Regions from separate parts of the Kluyvera sp. 1366 genome, predicted to be linked through region 1. Evidence: predicted binding sites of a transcription regulator. Region 1 holds the regulator's gene; each other region holds the start of a gene.

Region 1 (3,173 bases):
CAAAATCGACATGGCGTCCAGCTTTATCGTGATGCGCGATCCGGTGCTGTACCGCATTAAGTTTGCCGATCACCATCAGACCGGCAGCAAGTGGTGCATCTACCCGATGTACGACTTCACTCATTGCATTTCGGATGCGATCGAAGGCATTACGCACTCTCTCTGCACGTTGGAGTTCCAGGATAACCGTCGTCTGTACGATTGGGTGCTGGATAACATCACCATTCCGGTTCATCCGCGTCAGTACGAGTTCTCACGCCTAAATCTGGAATATGCGGTGATGTCGAAGCGTAAACTGACTCAGCTGGTGAGCGAGAAGGTGGTAGAAGGCTGGGACGATCCGCGCATGCTAACCGTTTCGGGTCTACGTCGTCGTGGTTATAGCGCCGCTTCTATCCGTGAGTTCTGCCGCCGTATTGGTGTGACCAAACAGGACAATATCGTGGAGATGGCTTCACTGGAATCGTGCATTCGTGACGATCTCAATGAAAACGCACCGCGTGCGATGGCGGTAATGGATCCGTTGAAAGTGGTGATCGAGAACCTGCCTGCAGGTCACGATGAGATCATCACTATGCCGAATCATCCGAACAAACCGGAGATGGGCACGCGTGAAGTGCCATTCAGCCGTGAAGTGTGGATCGATCGCGCTGACTTCCGTGAAGAAGCCAACAAGCAGTATAAGCGTTTGGTGCTGGGTAAAGAAGTGCGTCTGCGTAATGCTTACGTGATCCGTGCCGAACGTGTGGCGAAGGATGCTGAAGGCAATATTACCTGCATCTATTGTACTTGCGACGTTGATACGCTGAGCAAAGATCCGGCCGATGGCCGTAAAGTGAAAGGTGTTATCCATTGGGTTTCTGCAATCCACGCGCTGCCAGCGGAATTCCGCCTGTACGATCGTCTGTTCAGTGTGCCAAATCCGGGCGCGGCTGAGGATTTCCTCACCACCATCAACCCAAACTCACTGGAAATCAAACAGGGCTTCGTTGAGCCTGGTTTACGTGCTGCCGATTCGATGGCACCGTACCAGTTCGAACGTGAAGGCTATTTCTGTGCTGATAGCGTCTATTCACAGCCCTCCAGGCTGGTGTTTAACCGCACCGTAGGTTTGCGTGATACCTGGGCAAAAATCGGCGATTAATAGTTTTAGTCGCGAGCACGATAAGATCATGAAAGGGCGAGCAATCGCCCTTTTTTATTATCTCAATTTGGCCAGATACGACCTTTTATGCTGCACGCCTCAATTCGCCTTTAATTCCCTATTTGCGACTATTCTGACTTTAGAAAAATTAACCCATTTGGCAGTGTGAAAAACTTTTTTTCAGGTAGGCTATGCGCTCTCAGACGGTGCTCTGCGGCTTATCTAAGGAAAAAAAATGACAACTCTCGCCCAGGAAGCCAGGCATAGCGTGGTGGTTTTACATCAGCTTATTGAACGTATTTTCAATCAGGCGGAAGGCAGTGACGACAGCATTGATCTGTTTTTATCGCACTTTCATCCCGAGTTCAAAATGGTCACGCCGCAAGGCAAACGATTGGACCTCAATGAAATGGAAGTGCTGTTTCGCCAGTTACAGGGGCAGCGTGAAGGCATGCGCATTGCCACCAGTGAGCACGCCATCATCTCGCAGCAAAGCGAGGAAGTGACGATTCAGTATCGTGAATTACAGATGATGAACGGCATCAATCAGAGCCGCATTTCACTGGCGGTATTGGATTGCAGCACCGCCATTCCGCGCTGGCGCTACCTGCAGGAAACGCTTGTCGCCTGATTACAGGCATAAAAAAACCGGCTCAAGCGCCGGTTTTTTTTATACTGCATAGCACACTCAATTACTTATCGTGGAGCGTATCGTCTTCGCGGCAGTCTCCCAAAGCACAATGACCGTACAGGTACAGGCTGTGGTTGCTGAGCTTAATGCCGTGGCGAGTGGCAATTTCACGCTGACGCGTTTCGATTGATTCATCGCTGAATTCTATAACTTTGCCACAATCCAGGCAGATCAAGTGATCGTGGTGATGCTGCTGAGTCAGTTCGAAGACAGATTTGCCGCCTTCAAAGTTGTGACGGGTTACGATGCCCGCGTCGTCAAACTGGTTAAGAACGCGATACACCGTTGCCAGACCAATCTCTTCGCCCATATCAATCAGGCGCTTATACAAATCTTCCGCACTGACGTGATGGGACTCTGGGCCGGGTCCCTGAAGCACTTCCAGAATTTTCAGTCTGGGTAGCGTGACTTTCAGGCCAGCCTTCTTCAATGCGGAGTTGTTGTCAGTCATGCGGATATTGTCCTGTTACTTTGCTAGTCACTTGCGGCGCAGGGGCCTTGAATGTTTAGGTCAACGCGCATTCTCATTTGCGTCTCATTATAGAACTCAAGCAGTGAAATGAAAACCAAGGCAACGTCCTTAATCACCAAAGTTTGTAAGGATATCGTCACTAACGTCTTCAAGACGCTTGGGTTTTGGATTCCATTTCACTCAGCCTCATTCTACTGCCAGAGGAATAAGCGGATGACCATTGCGGGTATTCTACAGATTTGCGGGGAAAAGTTAAAAAACCGTAGCTATTATTTTTATAGGAAATTCCGTTACCCGATGTGAGGCAGTGCGCACATCGGGCAGAGCAGGGAATTAAGCTTCAATAATCTCTTTCAGCTGCAGCTCATCAAAGATCTGCTTCACCCACTTCTCAACGCGTTCGTTGGTCAATTCCGGCTGACGGTCTTCGTCAATGGCCAAACCAAGGAAGTTTTTGTCATCGGCCAGGCCTTTAGAGGCTTCGAAGTGATAGCCTTCGGTTGGCCAGTGACCGACGATCACCGCACCATTCGGCTCAATGATGTCACGGATAGTGCCCATCGCATCACAGAAGTACTCGGCGTAATCTTCCTGATCGCCACAACCAAACAGCGCTACCAGCTTACCATTGAAATCAATCTCTTCCAGCGTCGGGAAGAAATCGTCCCAGTCACACTGCGCTTCGCCGTAATACCAGGTTGGGATACCCAGCAGCAGGATGTCGAACGCTTCGAGATCTTCTTTGGTGCTCTTAGCAATGTCATGCACTTCGGCGACATCTTTACCCAGTTGTTTCTGGATCATCTTTGCAATGTTTTCAGTGTTGCCGGTATCGCTGCCGAAGAAAATGCCTACGATTGCCATGG
Region 2 (3,173 bases), on a different contig from region 1:
GGTCAGCTCCATGTTGTCTTCCGCAAACAGCGAGAAAATCTCTGCCTGGGAATACGGGCTGCGACCGGTGTTATCGATGCCCGGCACCGCACCGTAGCTCGCCGCCTGCGTGTTGGAAGAGCCATCCTTCATGCGCTGCTGGTTCCATTCGGTACCCAGCGTCGCCGTTTGGTTAAACAGCAGCTCAAACGGAATGCTGACTTCGCTATGCAGCAGCACGTCATCCAGCTGAATGGTGTTGAAACCGCTGTTAGAGAAGATGCCTTCGGTGCCGCCGGCCAAACCTTCATTGATACGCGAGTTGCGGGTTTTCTCATAGCGCGCGTAGGTATTGGTGCTGACGCCGTTATCCCATGCGCCGGTCCATTTTAATGAGACGTTCTGGCGATACAGGCGGTTAGTTTCATCACCGTACAGGCTTTTCACCAGCGCGCTGGTGTTGGTGTTCTGCGTATCACCCGCATACAGGTTGCCCTGACGGCTGTAACCGGCCTGCAGCTCCAGCGTCTGCATCGGTGCAAACGCCCAGCTCAGCAAAGCATTAATATCTTTATTAACCGAACCTTCACGACCGGCCGGATAGCTGCCCGCATAGCTGCCAGTGCGCGCCGCCGCATGCCCTTCGTTGATGTCATAGGCATCGGCCTGGGTTTTGGCTAAACCACCGTACAAACGGAAGTTGAAATCATCGCCCAGCGGCCCTTCGAGACTGAAGTTAGTGCGCTTAGTGGCGCCTTCCGCTTTATGTTCCGGCACGTTGTAATAGGTGTTCCAGGAACCGTGCCACTGCTGATCGGTCTGTTTTTTGGTGATGATATTCACCACACCGCCCGCCGCGCCGTTACCGTAACGCACCGCAGCAGGTCCGCGAATCACGTCGATGTGATCGATCATCTCCGGCGGCACCCAGTTGGTGTCGCCACGCGTATCACGCTCGCCGCGCCAGCCAAGGCGCACCGAGTTGCGGCTGGTGATCGGCATGCCGTCCACCATGATCAAGGTGTTTTCCGGGCCCATACCACGAATATCGATCTGGCGATTGTTACCGCGCTGGCCGCTGGTGGAGTTGCCTGTCAGGTTAACGCCTGGCATGGTACGGATAATTTCAGACACATCACGCGCGGGCGGATGTTTTTTGATTTCGTCGGCGGTAATGGTTGAGACGCCCGGCGCTTGCAGGTTCTGCTGCTGCGCGGTGACCATCAAGGTGCCGCCGTCCATTGATTGTGCGTCAGTCGTGCTGGCAGAGGTTTTGCTGGAGGAAGTCTCTGCTGCCCAGGCGCTGCTGGAAAGCAGTGAGGCGCTGAGCCCCAGTTCAATCAGAATGGCTAACGATAACCGTGAGTAATTTTTCATTTTATACGTTCCTGGATGGCCAGCAAAAAGCCGTTGAATGCTTAACTGGCGAGCCGGTGAGAAGATCCCTGTCCATATCGCGCCCAGTTCCAGACCCTTCAAACCATCCGTAGCGCAACCTTACCGAACGGTAAGCCTCTGGCGGAACAGGCGTGCTCATTTTTGAGCGCAGTCACCCTATTGCAAATGCAAATTATTATCAATAGTATTATTCATCAAGCTTATGTAAATCTCCGCGTAAACACCGACTGGCAGCCCTATGACCTGGCGAAATGATGTAACCGGCAGTGCAGCCTGGTGGCAGGCGCAACAATCCCAAGGCATTCCCCGCATTGAGTTAGCAGACGATGGCCAATGTCAGGTCACCTTCTTCTGGCGTGATCCGCAAGGCGATGAGACGCAATCATCGACCCAGCGCGTGTGGATTAACATTACCGGCGTGACCGATCACCACCAGCGCCGCCCGCCGCAGTCGTTAATGCGTGTGGCGGGCACCAACGTCTGGTATTGGCAGACCTCGCTGCCCGCCAACTGGCGCGGCAGTTACTGTTTGATGCCCGATGAACAGGCCACGGACTTCACTGGCGTTGCCGACATGTCCACGCTGCGCAACTGGTGGCGCGACAAATTCCCGACGGCGCAGGCCGATCCTTTGAACAGCTTACGTGGCTGGTCCGGTGGTCGCGGCATGGGCGTCTCGCCGCTGCATCTGCCTCACGCACCCGATCAACAGCTGTGGCACGCGGTGGATAACGGCACAGCGCCAACCATTGAACTGCAACAGCAACAATGGGATAGCGCGCTATTAGGCAACAGCCGCAAGGTGTGGATTTACACCACCGGCGCAGCCAATCCCGCACAGCGTCCGCTGGCCATCATGCTTGACGGGCAATTCTGGGCGCACAGCATGCCGATTGCCGGACCGCTGCAGCAGCTCACTGATGCCGGTTCTTTGCCGCCAGCGGTGTATCTGTTTATCGACATCATTGACCGCGAACATCGCAGCCGCGAGCTGCCGTGTAACGCGCAGTTTTGGCAAGCCATTCAGCAAGAACTGTTACCGCAAATTGCACAATCAACGCCTTATCGCCAGCAGGCGGACAGTACCATCGTCGCCGGACAAAGCTTTGGCGGCCTGGCGTCGGTGTTTGCCGCGCTGCACTGGCCGGAAACCTTTGGCAACGCGCTCAGCTTATCGGGCTCCTTCTGGTGGCCGGAACGCGGCAATCCGCACGGCTGGCTGCTACAGGCGCTGGATAACGGTCTTGCACCGCGTCAACCGCTGCGTTTCTGGCTCGAAGCGGGCAAACGCGAAGGCTTGATTCTGCAAGCTAATCAACAACTTCAACAGCAGCTTAGCGCTGCCGGCTATCAGGTGAATTACCTGCCGGTGGAAGGCGGCCATGACGCGCTCTGTTGGCGCGGCGGCCTGCTGAATGGCCTGCAAGCGCTGTGGAGCAAACCGGAGCATCCATGTCCGAATCCCTGATGAATAAGCCTATGACCGACCAACAAACCTTGCCGTTAGTCGCGGCACAGCCCGGCATCTGGATTGCCGATCAGCTGTCACCTCACCACAACGCTTACGCGGTGGCGCACTTTGTCGAACTGCGCGGTGAGATTGATAGCGCCCTGTTGGCGAAGGCGATCGTTGCGGGCATGCAGGAAGCCGACACGCTGAATATGGCCTTTGGTGAGGTGGAAGGCGAAGCGTTGCAGTGGCCGCAGCCACACGCCTTTAGCCTGCCGCAGATTGTCGATTTGCGCGCGGAGGCCGATGCGGCCGCCAAAGCGCGCGCGCTGATGCGTGACGACAT
Region 3 (3,173 bases), on a different contig from region 1:
TAACGACCGCCGAGGGTTAACACCCAGCGGTTCCACTCCATCTGATCCTGCGCGTATAAACCGGTTTGGCGCTGCTTATTGAGGTGCTGATAAGGATTAGGGAACGGCGTCACGCTGTCGTCGCCATATTGTGGATTAAAGGCATTCAGCGGTGATGCGGTACCAAATTGCGCATCAATATCATTACGCGTGCGCTGGAAATCGACACCCAGCAACAGTGTGTGATCAATTTGACTGGTGGTGAATTTGGCCTGCGCCTGGTTATCGACTGCAAACTGGTTGAGCTTTTCATCAGAAACCGCTGAACCGCGGGTGATTTGCTGTGTTGCGGCATTAAAACCATTGCCATAAATGCTGCGATAATCCGTTCTCAGATCCGCATAGCGCAAATTCTGCCGCACCGTCCAGGTGTCGTTGAAACTGTGCTCGAAGTTGTAGCCCACCATCCTCGTGTTGCGCGAAATCTTGTTGCTGTCTTCGCCTTCATCAAAGTTAGTTGGCAGCTTGTAACTGCTGCCGTCAGGACGCGTGATGCCCACCACGGTGCCCTGACGCGGCAACCAGCCGTAATAGCCGGTTTCCGGTTCGTTCTGGAAGTAGGTTAGCAAATCGAAACGCGTATTCTCATCCGGACGCCAGCTGAATGATGGCGCAATGGTGTAGCGCTTCTCTTTGTTCATATCCTGCTGCGCATCGGCGCTACGCGCGAGACCGGTCAGGCGATAGCTGTAAACGCCGTCATCATCCAGCGAGCCGCCGAAATCGAAACCCGTGGAGAACTGATTGTTTGTGCCCATCTGGAACTGCACTTCACGCAGCGTCTCCTGCGTCGGACGCTTACTCACCAGCGACACCACGCCGCCCGGATTGCTCTTGCCGTACAGCACCGAAACCGGACCGCGCAACAGTTCGGCGCGTTCAAGGAAATAGGGATCGATAGCAAACTCAGAGTAGTTATCACCCTGCAGTTTCAGGCCATCAAGATATTGGTTGGTGTTGGTTTCGCTGAAGCCGCGAATAGAGAGCGCATCGATAACATTGGAGCTACCGCGGTTACCGGTCAACACGCCTGGCGTGTAGTTGAAAGCCCCTTTCACGCTGGTGACGTTTTTCATCGCCATCTCTTCCTGCGTGACTACCGAGATTGACTGCGGGTTCTTCTCAATCGGCGTATCGGTTTTGGTGCCGGTGGCGCTGCGTTTGGCCGCAATGGTTGGCGACGGGCCCCACGCTCTCTCTTGCTCGACACCGCTGCCGCCATCGGCGCTAACCACCACGGTATCTTCTGCCAACGCCTGCACGCTGAACGTACCCATAGTCAGTGAAATAAACCAAGCCAGCGAACGCGGGCGTAAGAAACAAGGATTAGTGTTTCGCGTATTCATAAGTGAGGTCTCTCGAAAAAAGTCGATGCAGGCGAATACAAACGAGAATGATTATTATGACGCACGGATTTTAGGCGAAATAGCGTCATATTCGCAACGATTAATGCCTGTAAGCGCGGCGTTTACAGCCAGATCGCGCATATTCATGATCGCAAATAATAAATGAGCAATAAAAGGAGCGGAGGCCGGCAATCGGGAAATTGCATTGCCGCACAGAGGAAGTTTATTTCATCCCGACAGAGCATCAAACCAACGATAACGAGTAAAATCATAAATTTAAAAAAATGGCCCGCTAATTGCTTATGTCCTGCATTCTCCTTCCTGCAGACACAGTCATGACCGCTATAAACTGGAACATTGTTGATCGCGTTATCTTTATCAATTTGAAGAAACGCAAAGACCGATTAACCCGCATCACTAAACAACTTAAAAAGCTGGGTTTAACCGCTGAAAAAGTCATTCGCCTGGACGCGATCAAGCATGAAAAGGGCTACATCGGCTGCACGCAATCGCATATCGCCGCGCTGGAGATGGCACGCGATAACGGCTGGGAGCGCGTGCTGATTCTGGAGGATGATTTTAGCTTCAATGAAAGCCAGAAGAACTTCGACAATCTCAACCGCTACTTTGCCGCCCTGCCGCAAATCAACTGGCAAGTGGCTTTTCTGGCGGCCAATTATCGCCGCGTCACGCCGTTAAAAAGTGTGGACTATATCGTGCGCGCTAACTTCGCGTGGTGTGCATGCGCCTATATCGTGAATCACCGCTATTACACCAGGCTGATTGAAAACTATCGCGAGGCGCTGCAGGCGCAATTGCAAGGTGGTGCGCAGGCACAATATGCCCTTGATGTGCACTGGAATAGCCTGATGCAGCAGGATCTTTGGCTGGGCGTATTCCCCAACGCCGGTGTACAACGGCTCGATAAAAGCGATATCGAAAATAGAACGGTAGATTACCGCGCACTCTTCAGAAAACCGTTGAGTCAAATCGTTGCGCCCGCCAAATTCACACCCTCCACTTCAGGCCCAATTAAAGTCGACTTTTACTTCCAGTGGCCACCGGGTTGGACGAACTTTGAATCGGTGATTGAGGCGATGCAGGCCAATCCCGCGTTCGATTGCCGCATCGTGGTGGTGCCTTACCTGAATTGGAAGGCGAGCGATGTTAATGGCGATATTCAGCGTGAGATTCTGCGTGAAAGAGGGCTGGATTACACAGGATTTGAAGACTATCAGTTGGAGGAGCGTCAGCCCGATGTGGTGTTCTTGCAAAACCCTTACGACGAAGCACGCCCCGAAGCCTTTCGCAGCGACTACCTGCATGAGCGCGGCGTGAAAATCGCTTACATCCCTTATGCGCTCGATAGCGGCATCAGTGAAGAGGTCCAACTCTATCAATTTAATTTGCTGTGCCAAAATCTGGCGACGTGGATTTTTTCTCGCTCGGAGCGACATAAAGCGGAGTTTGGTATTCAGTGCGACGCGGGCAACAACCACGTCTATGTTACGGGTCACCCCAAGTTTGACCACTATCAGCGCCGCTTTCATCTGCCCGACGAAAAGCCACCCACAAAGATCAAAACGTTGCTTTGGACGCCGCATTTTGTGCTGCCTGACGGTCGCAAAATGTCTACCACTTTTACGCTCTACGGCGCCGCTTTTTTAAAGCTGATTGAGCGTGCGGATATCCATTTGATCATTCGCCCTCACCCGCTACTGAGTCAGTGGATAGGGGAAGCCAGCGCAACCGCGCGCAGCCTGTATCAGCAACTGTTTGATGCCGCAA
Region 4 (3,173 bases), on a different contig from region 1:
AATTTGATCGCCTCCGTGAATGCAACGCTGCAGTCGCGTATCGCCGAGGCGCACGGCGGCAATTATGGTTTGGGTATGGCGATTGTCGCCGGAACGGTGGCGGTGCTGATTTGCGTGTTAGTGGCCTTTGGTCGCGAGACGCGCGGCATCGAAATCTCCGGTGCCGCCGCGCGCGAGTCGTCTTAAAGCGTCTCGCAGACGTCAACCCATTTCGCCGCGGTGAGTTCCGCCATGCGCTGCGGCGAAATGCGCACCGCGCTATGAATCGATCCGGCTGCGGGCAGCACTTCATCAAAGCTGCGCAGCGACACATCGCAATAGACGGTAAGCGGATTTTCCAGCCCGAACGGGCAAACGCCGCCGACCGGATGTCCGGTCCAGTTCACCACCTCATCCACGCTTAACATGCGCGCCTTGGCGCCGAGCGCAGCTTTCAGCTTGCGGTTGTCGAGACGCGCATCGCCGCGCGTAACGATCAGCACGATGGCATCTTTCACTTTCAGCGACAGGGTTTTGGCGATTTGCCCAGGCTGAACGCCATGAACGCGTGCGGCCAGCTCAACGGTGGCGGTGCTTTCCGGCATCTCGATGATGTCGATATCCGGTGCATGTTCGGCAAAGAAGTGCCGTACCGACTCCAGGCTCATTGTTATCTCCGGTAAAAACAGAGCCGAAAAAATGCCATAAGCCTGGAAAAGTGTAAACGGGAGAAAAGGAGAATCTGTAACAGAATGCGCGGGTGCTACACCGCTTTTAACGTGCAGTTACCGCAACGTTCTACATCGGGGATACGATAGCGCTGGCAGCAGCTGCGTCGTTCCATTTCGCCATTACGCGGGATCATGGTGCGATACAGCGGATTATCGCTGCCATCGAGCAGGGATTTGCTGAAAAATAGCGCCTGTTCCAGCTGCAAAATCTTCTCTTCTGGCAACTGGTTTTTCAATTCACCAAGGAACCAGTAAAACGAAAAGCCCATGTTGTTCCAGATAAGCTTCGCATTGATATCACCGTGCTGCGTCATGCCGTTAACCGCCGGAATCAGGCATTGCTGAATCAGGCGATCGATACGCTGCTGGGCATTGAGGTAGCGCGCATCCTCATCTTCCTGCACATCCAGCCAGAAAGCGCACGGATGGCCGTTTTCGTGGAACTCAACGTGAATCAGATGCGGCGAGCAGTTCAGCGCACGCGGTTCCTGCAATAACGCCATCATCAGCGGTGGCAGCAGCAGGCCAAAATACCACTGCGCCCACAGCGATTGCAGCGGCTTAGCTTCCTGCTGCACATCAGGATGATCGCGATAGAGATAATCGCTGTAGCGCTGCGTCAGGCGGCGATAGTGAAGCGGATTGGACCATTCAGCCAGAGTTAACGTCCCGGCGGGTGCCGGCTGGCCAAGCTTGAGGTTATCCAGCATGTAGCTGCGTTGATCGCGCATCAGATCTTCCAGTGCGCTCGCTAAACTGCGATCGCTCTGCATAAAGATCAGTGGATGCTCGCTGAAGCGATGATCCTGACGCGTGATGATGGCCATGCCGGTCCTGAGTGATAACGGGAATCGAGAGACAAATGATAATCGTTCCCAGCATTTTGAACAACATTTCTGCACATGCGTCTGTTAACGCACATTTCGTCGCGGCACGTTTTATCGCGCAATAAATTGCGCCGCGACGAGGTGTGCGTTTGGTAATGACGAGACCTTATATCAGTTCATTACTCGCCTGCGTCAATTTCGGCAAATCCTCCCACGCCAGAATAGTGTTACGTCCCTGATTTTTCGCCACATACAGCGCGCGATCAGCATTAGCGACTGCCTGGTCAAAATCGTCAGCAAAGATGGGCGCGATGCCAGCGCTGATGGTGACGTGCGTCGAGACTTTCTCATTGAAGCGGTGCGGAATTTCTAAATCCACCACGTACTGACGAATGCGTTCAGCCAGTTTCATCGCAATTGAAGCATTCACATTGGTCATCAGCACCAGAAACTCTTCGCCGCCGTAGCGTGTGACCACATCGCGCGAACGTACCGCGTCGCGGATCGCCACGGACACGCGCGCCAGCGCCTGATCGCCCATCGCATGGCCGTAATTGTCGTTGTAGGCTTTGAAGTGGTCGATATCCAGCAGCAGCACAAAGTGGCTGCCGGCGTGGTTTTCCATAATGGTATCAAGGCGATTCTTCAATCCACGGCGGTTGTACAGGCCGGTAAGCGGATCGAGCATGCTCAAATCGCTGAAGCTCTCTTTTTCCTCGTACAGCTGGCTCACCAGCCGACGGGTAAAAGTATCGAAGCGACGACGCATTAAATGGTGCAGTGAAAAGCCGATTAATGGCAGCGTAATGGTGAATAAGATCATCATTAAATGCTGACCATCATCCAATAACAGCACGGTTAATACCGGCGGCGTGATGTGTAAACAGAATGCAATCAAATAATCACTCAGCGCAATGGCACTGATAAAGAACACGCTTAACAGGCTGATAATTAAAAAGCTGCCATCAAAATAGTAAACCAGATGATATCTGTGGTTAATATGCCACGCCCACAGCGCACCCAAAATAAAAGCCACAGGATTTAATAGCGGTAATTTTTGTTTTGACGCCATTAAGCAAATAACCAGCAGCGTGGAGCTGAAGCCCGCTACAACGTCCACCGGCAGCGAGCGTATTGGGCTATCGCTGCCTAAAATCGGCAGCAGGCAAAAAAGTGAAACGGCGACATTAAGAAACAGAAAGAGCATCAGCGACAGCCGATATTTACTCTGTTTCAACTCATCATAAGATTGTAATTTCATTATTATTCTCGTGACAGCCCTGATATATCAAAGCGCTACCCGCAAGTAATAGTTTACCTACCCGGATAGAGAGCACGTTATTGTTGTGTTAGCGATATTGTTATCGGCGGCAATTTAGCATTTTCCAGTAATTCTGTCATCCGGCATGGCTTGCGACAAAAATTCGCTGCAAGATGAGAAATATTGTCATATGATAATGCGAATATTTATCATTTGAGGGTTGCGCGATGATCATGGCGATAATAGCCGCCTGCGGACTATGGGGCGTGAGCTGGGTAATGGGTAAACGTCTGGATAGCGGTTGGGGCGTGTTATTACCCTGCGCGGCGATGCCGATTTTTGCGTTATGGGAACCGAGTTTCAGTCAATGGCGAG

Evidence for each region. The regulator Fur, encoded in region 1, represses iron uptake genes when iron is present. The targets are predictions, from matches to a motif close to ATAATAATGAGAACNACTATCAA.
Region 2: the regulator Fur is predicted to act here: its motif matches at 1,543-1,565, upstream of fes (enterochelin esterase).
Region 3: the regulator Fur is predicted to act here: its motif matches at 1,421-1,443, upstream of fhuA (ferrichrome porin FhuA).
Region 4: the regulator Fur is predicted to act here: its motif matches at 1,573-1,595, upstream of fhuF (siderophore-iron reductase FhuF).

Annotation. Positions count from the first base shown of each region.
Region 1 is NZ_JBTRDW010000004.1:194,256-197,428, reverse strand. Features, by position in the region: gene glnS (glutamine--tRNA ligase) at 1-1,144, shown strand, start outside; gene ACVLVH_RS10225 (hypothetical protein) at 1,380-1,775, shown strand; gene fur (ferric iron uptake transcriptional regulator) at 1,837-2,286, opposite strand; gene fldA (flavodoxin FldA) at 2,641-3,171, opposite strand.
Region 2 is NZ_JBTRDW010000005.1:361,209-364,381, forward strand. Features, by position in the region: gene ACVLVH_RS13475 (TonB-dependent siderophore receptor) at 1-1,356, opposite strand, end outside; gene fes (enterochelin esterase) at 1,616-2,845, shown strand; gene ACVLVH_RS13485 (enterobactin synthase subunit F) at 2,830-3,173, shown strand, end outside.
Region 3 is NZ_JBTRDW010000005.1:51,874-55,046, forward strand. Features, by position in the region: gene fhuA (ferrichrome porin FhuA) at 1-1,385, opposite strand, end outside; gene ACVLVH_RS12115 (glycosyltransferase family 25 protein) at 1,721-3,173, shown strand, end outside.
Region 4 is NZ_JBTRDW010000005.1:225,655-228,827, reverse strand. Features, by position in the region: gene ACVLVH_RS12885 (MFS transporter) at 1-186, shown strand, start outside; gene ACVLVH_RS12880 (YbaK/EbsC family protein) at 183-647, opposite strand; gene fhuF (siderophore-iron reductase FhuF) at 743-1,537, opposite strand; gene ACVLVH_RS12870 (GGDEF domain-containing protein) at 1,704-2,798, opposite strand; gene ACVLVH_RS12865 (DUF1435 domain-containing protein) at 3,026-3,173, shown strand, end outside.